DNA from 2 places in the Arcticibacterium sp. GJ41-1 genome. Region 1 is predicted to be linked to the other one. Evidence: riboswitches for the same ligand, from Rfam matches in the RefSeq annotation. Region 1 holds a riboswitch; the other holds the start of a gene.

Region 1 (3,213 bases):
AATAAGATTCGTCATACACGCTTTTATCTTGCTCATAAGTGAGCAAAGACTCGGTTTCATAGCCTGAAGCATACAGCCTAGCGGTCAATCCTAAGGTGGTAGAAAACTTGTGATTTAAACTTAGGTTTAAGTTTTTATCATGTACAGCACCCGTTTGAGCTATTAATGCTGGGCCATCAGTTTCTTCTACTTCGTAGTTTCCAGATTGAGATTCTTCAAACAACCTTCCTGAAATTTTAAGCTTGGTGTTTTCACTAAAATCATAATTAATTCTAGGCTGCAAAGTGTAATTACTAAAAGGCGATACTGTATTTCCTACAGTCTCCGGAGTAAGGTCATATCCAGCTGATGAATAATGATTTGCGAATAGAGAAATGCCTAACTTTTCTTTCTTAAAATTCCCTAAAGCAGATAAATCTAGCGTATTATTACTGCCATACCTGGCGTAAACATCGCCACCCATTTTATCTGGCTGCTCGGTAATAATATTAATTACACCTGCCAAAGCCTCCGAACCATATAAGCTAGACGAAGGCCCTTTTACTATTTCTATTTGCTTAATGTTTCCTACTGCCAGTCTGCTTAATTCTAGAGTACCCGCCGTTCTCCCTATTAAAGGCTCCCCGTCTACCAAGATAAGCGTGTAATCAGGATTAAAACCTTGTAATTGCACCCCGTTTCCATGGTCATTCACTATAAAAAGACCCGTTTGCTCTGCCAAAACTTCGCTTAGCCTTAAAGAGCCCATTTCTTGAATTTGTTTCTTAGCTATTACAGTAACTGGCATAGGTAAAGAGCTTAATTGTCGTTCACTTTTAGTAGCCGTTACCACCACTTGCTCTAAGTCTTTTGACAGCAGGCTGTCTACCTGTGCCATCCCCCTAAAAGGTATAATTAGTACTAGAAAAATGTAAACTCTTACCACTTGTTTTTATTTAGACTTGTTATAAATAATGGCACAAATGTATTCGCTCAACTTAAACCATACAAGCTTATTTAGAATTATTTTAAATAATAAATTTAGATATAGTACCCTACCCTCAATAGATAAGTCCTCTAGTAATAATATATTCTATGGTTATATAACCTACAATATAACATAATAATAGATATATTATCTACAAATATTCAACAACACAGTTGTTTTATCTATTCAAATAATTACTTTTGAGCCGAAATAGATATAGCATTTGGTTTCTACTGCGAGGTAGACTTAAAAAGGAATCATGTGAAACTCATGAACTGTCGTGCAACCGTGACCAGCCTAAAAAACTGGAAGTCGAGATACTTGCCACCTGCTATTGACAACATGCTTTCACGACTAAGGCATAGAGTCAGGTGGGCAGAAATTAGGATTTCTGTGTACTTACTTCTTTAGCGGAAAGTGTACTCAATGAACATTTTAAAAATTCAAAAGTATGCTTAAAAACAATTTGGGATTTCCACGCATAGGAAATCAAAGACAGCTCAAAAGAGCTTGTGAAAAGTACTGGTCTGGTAAAATTTCTGAAAGCGAGCTTTTAGAAACCGGCAAAACCATTAGGCTGGCCAACTGGCAGCTTCAAAAGGAACAAGGCATTAACCTTATTCCGTCAAACGACTTCTCTTTCTATGACCAAGTTTTAGACCATAGCCTGATGTTTGGAACTATTCCTGAGCGGTTTAATGACCTAAACAAAACCGACCTATATTTTGCCATGGCAAGAGGTTTTCAGTCTGAAGACCAAAATATAAAAGCCTGTGAAATGACTAAATGGTTTGACACCAACTACCATTACATAGTACCCGAGTTTCAAGCTTTTCAAACCTTCCATTTAAATGACACCAAGGTTATTGATGAATTTATAGAGGCTAAAAATGCAGGTATATTAACCAAGCCAGTTTTGATAGGACCTATCACTTATTTGCTTTTAGGTAAAGTAAAAAATGCCGATTTTAATGCTCTCAGCCTTATCGATAGACTTTTGCCCGTTTATTTAGAACTACTAAACAAACTTCAAAAAGCAGGAGCAGAATATGTTCAAATAGATGAGCCGTTTTTAGGACTAGACTTAAATTTCTTCCAAAAGGAAACGTACAGAAAGGTTTATCATAAAATCAAAAATGAGCTTCCTGATTTAAAAATCATACTGAGCACTTATTTCGAGGGAATTGAAGATAATGCATTGGCGGCTTTAAATCTTCCTGTAGACACCCTACATATTGACCTGAAACGTGCTCCAGACCAATTAGACAATATTCTTGGCAAAATTGGCCCTGACCTAAAATTATCACTCGGGATAATTGATGGAAGAAACATTTGGAAAGCAGATTATGAAAAAGCTATTCAATTTGTACAGAAAGCAGTAAATCAGCTTGGAGAAGAACGAGTGATGATAGCTCCCTCCTGCTCGCTTATTCATGTGCCGGTTGATTTAGAAAACGAAACGACGATTGACCCAGAAATTAAAGATTGGTTGGCTTTTGCTACGCAAAAGCTAATAGAACTAAACGAAATAGCGACTATTCTCGCAGCCCCTAACTCTCCTCTTTTAGCCAGAAATACGGCTTCCATCACAAAAAGAAGCACCTCTACTCGCATTCATAAACCAGAGGTAAAAAAGCGAAGTCTTGAAATATCAGACAGAGAACTTAAGCGGAATGCGATTTTTGCAGAGCGTAAAAACTTACAAAAGACGCACCTCAAGCTACCCGATTTTCCAACTACCACTATTGGCTCTTTTCCGCAAACAAAAGAAATAAGAACGCTAAGGGCGAACTTAAAGAAAGGGATTATTACTGCAGAAAACTATGAAGCCGAAATAAAGCGACATACTGCCGAGGTTATCAAATGGCAGGAGGCACTGGGCTTGGATGTGCTGGTGCATGGCGAATTTGAAAGAAACGACATGGTAGAATATTTTGGTGAACTGCTGGAAGGTTTTGTGTTTTCTGCCAATGGTTGGGTGCAGAGTTACGGTAGCCGCTGTGTGAAACCACCTATTATTTTTGGTGATATAGAACGACTAAAAGCCATGACGGTGGCGTGGAGCAGCTATGCTCAGTCGCTAAGTGCGAAACCTATGAAAGGTATGTTGACAGGGCCGCAAACTATTTTGCAATGGTCTTTTGTCCGTGACGACCAGCCTAGGCATGAAACACTTATTCAGCTAGCTTTTGCGGTAAGAGATGAAGTGGCCGATTTAGAAAAAGCAGGTTTGAAGATTATTCAGA
Region 2 (3,213 bases), 2.1 Mb from region 1:
CTCCAATAAGGTAGCCGTAACTCTCTTCACCGCCACCTATAAATGTTTCTTTACCTTCGGTTTCTCTAATAACCTGTGCTATATATTTGAAACCGGTGAGTGTGTTATAGCATTTTACACCAGCTTTCGCTGCCATGGCATCAATTAGCTCTGTGGTAACAATAGTTTTTGCCACATATTCTTTACCAGTCAGTTTCTTAGCTTTTTTCCAAGCCTTCAATAAATAGAAGACAATAAGGCTGGCGGCCTGATTACCGTTAAGTAGTTGCCATTCGCCTGAAGGGTCTTTTACGGCCATTCCCACTCTGTCGGCATCTGGGTCTGTTGCCATTACTAGGTCTGCATCTATTTCTTTCGCTAATTTCAAAGAAAGACTCATAGCTTCTTGCTCTTCAGGGTTAGGATAAACCACCGTAGGGAAATTGCCGTCAGGCTTAGCTTGCTCTTCTACGATATGTACATTTTCAAAACCCAATTGCTTTAAAGCATCAGGTACCATAGTAATTCCCGTTCCATGAATAGAGGAGAATACTATCTTTAAATCAGACTGCTTTCTATTTATTCTTGGAGATACACTTATACTCTTAACTGCTTTTAAATACTTTTTATCTAAAGCAGGTCTTATAGTTTTAAGTCGTTTTTTTATACCTCTAAACTTAATTTTACTAATAGTAGTGATAGCGTTAACTTCATCTACAATGTTTTTGTCATGCGGAGCTACTACCTGAGAGCCATCATTCCAGTAAACCTTATAACCATTATATTCTCTAGGATTATGAGATGCGGTAATTACCAAACCTGCCTGACAACCCAATTCTCTTACTGTAAAAGATAGCTGTGGCGTAGGTCTAAGTTCTGGGAAAACATAGGCTGTGATTCCATTTGCAGAGAAAATGTCTGCGGCAATTTGAGCAAACTCAGGAGAGAAGTTTCTGCTGTCGTAAGCAATAGCTGCTTTTAGGTCTTCACCTTCTGGGTAGCATTTATTTATGTAATTAGCTAAGCCTTGTGTAGCTGCACCAACTGTGTATTTGTTCATTCTGTTAGAACCTACACCTATTTCTCCACGCATACCGCCGGTGCCGAATTCTAAATTTTTATAAAACGAATCGGTCAGTTGACTAATGTTTTTCTCTTCTATCCATTTGTTGATAGTAGCCTTGGTTTCGTCATCATACTTTCCCTTGAGCCACTTCTTTATATTCTTTTCTGCCGTTTTGTCTAAATTTAGTTCTTCTAGCATCGCTTTGTATTAACGTTTATTGAAATAATTGAGACAAGATATAGAAGCCATTTTGCTATTCAAAAACATTTAGAATTTATTGAGAACTTTGATATTAAATAGAGTAGTTTTGCGGCAGTTTTTGGTGCTTTTGGATTCAATATCCAATTTGCCTAAGAGGGAATCATGTTTAAAGCATGAGCTGTCGCCGCAACTGTTCGGTGTCTATACTTGAAACCACTGTCCACTGTCATGATAAAATGATGGGAAGGAAAAATCAAGTGACACTAAGCCAGGAGACCTGCCAAAAATTATTCTTTTCAACTAGTTACGGTGAATGACTATTGATGAGCGGAAGTCTAATTTTTTATTTCAGCTAATTCGCTGAACAAATTATTTTTTAATGTTTACATTTTTTAGAAGGAGCCTATTATTATGCGTATGCCTAATTAGTGCCTCCGTAATGGCTCAAACTGAGTTAGCAGAAGTTAACGTAACTACCACCAAATTGCCACAGAAGTCGTCGCAATTGGGCAAGTCCATGATTGTTCTTGGAGATTCTGTTATTAGAGCTCACGCTGGTTGGTCGGTTTCAGATTTGCTACAAAAGCAGGTTGGTATTAATGTAGTGGGTTCTGGACAGCCTTTAGGCAGTATCCAAAGTTTATTTTTAAGAGGAGCTAGTTCTGGCAAAACATTGATACTTCTTGATGGAGTTCCTCTTTATGACCCATCTTCTACGGAGGGAAATTATGACCTTAACCTTATCAATCTTCAATTTATTGAGCGTATTGAAATTCTTAAAGGTGGACAGTCTACGCTTTATGGCTCTGATGCTGTAGCCGGAGTAATAAACTTTATTAGTAAAAAAGGTTCTAAAAAGCCATTTACTCCTTACGGAAAGCTTTCTTATGGTAGCTTTAATACACTTGATTTAGGTCTAGGTGTAAATGGAGACATAAGCGGGTTTAATTATAATTTTGGTTATAATAAGGTTAAGAGTGATGGGTTTTCGTCTGCTATTTCAAGTTTGCCAGATGAGGAAAAAGACGGATTTGATCGTAATAGCCTTAATGCCCAGTTATCAAAGAAGTTTGGCGAAGTTACAGTAAGAGCTTTCGGAAGAAAGACTGATTACACGGCAGACTTAGATGCAGGTGCTTTGGTAGATGAGAAAGATTATGTTTTTAACTCTGAAAACTTTCAAGTAGGAGTAGGAGCTGACTGGGTCAAAGAAAAGTTTCAATTGCATTTTAATGCTCATACTTCTCAAGTAGACAGAACCTTTGAAGATGATTCTAGTTTTGTGGCGGAAAGTGCTTTTGCAAAATATTCGTATTCTACTTTCGGAAGTAAGTCAAATTTCTATGACTTATATGCTCAGTTTTTTGTGAGCGAAGATGTTAAAATTCTTCTTGGTACAGATTTGAGAAATCAGAGCATTGCTCAAACATATTATTCTGTAAGTGCCTTTGGACCCTTTGAAGATGTGCCGCTACTTTATGATGATACTAAGATTGATAATTTCAGTGTTTACTCGGCTGTTGATATTTCTGCCAATCAAAAAGTAGGTATAGAGCTAGGTGGAAGGTTAAATTCTCATTCTGAATATGGAACAAACTTTTCTTATTCGCTTAATCCATATTTCAGAGCCAATCAAATGATTATGGTCTTTGGAGTTTTGGCTACAAGTTATAAAAACCCAACGCTTTATCAATTATACTCTCCTTACGGGAATTTAGATTTGGTACCTGAAGCTTCTAGAAACTTAGAAATGGGTTTTAAATACAATAATGCTGAAAAAGGAAGTTCGGCTTCTGTAGCTTATTTCAATAGAAGAAATGAGGATAAAGTAACATTTTTGTCTCTTGATACGCCACCTTACGGTCAATATGTAAATATTGATGAACAGCAAACTAGTGGTGTAGAATTGTCTGCTAGTCAGCAACTCGGTCCAGTTTCATTACATGGTAACTATACATTCTTAGATG

Evidence for each region. Region 1 has a riboswitch for cobalamin ahead of metE (5-methyltetrahydropteroyltriglutamate--homocysteine S-methyltransferase). Riboswitches for the same ligand answer to the same signal wherever they lie in the genome.
Region 2: it holds a riboswitch for cobalamin, as region 1 does, so the genes downstream of both, AC0L6O_RS18025 (TonB-dependent receptor plug domain-containing protein) here and metE (5-methyltetrahydropteroyltriglutamate--homocysteine S-methyltransferase) in region 1, are expected to answer to the same signal.

Annotation. Positions count from the first base shown of each region.
Region 1 covers NZ_CM147888.1:1,161,317-1,164,529, reverse strand. Annotated here, with positions in the region: gene AC0L6O_RS04610 (TonB-dependent receptor plug domain-containing protein) at 1-877, opposite strand, end outside; cobalamin riboswitch at 1,175-1,310, shown strand; gene metE (5-methyltetrahydropteroyltriglutamate--homocysteine S-methyltransferase) at 1,419-3,213, shown strand, end outside.
Region 2 covers NZ_CM147888.1:4,380,183-4,383,395, reverse strand. Annotated here, with positions in the region: gene AC0L6O_RS18030 (phospho-sugar mutase) at 1-1,243, opposite strand, end outside; cobalamin riboswitch at 1,349-1,545, shown strand; gene AC0L6O_RS18025 (TonB-dependent receptor plug domain-containing protein) at 1,626-3,213, shown strand, end outside.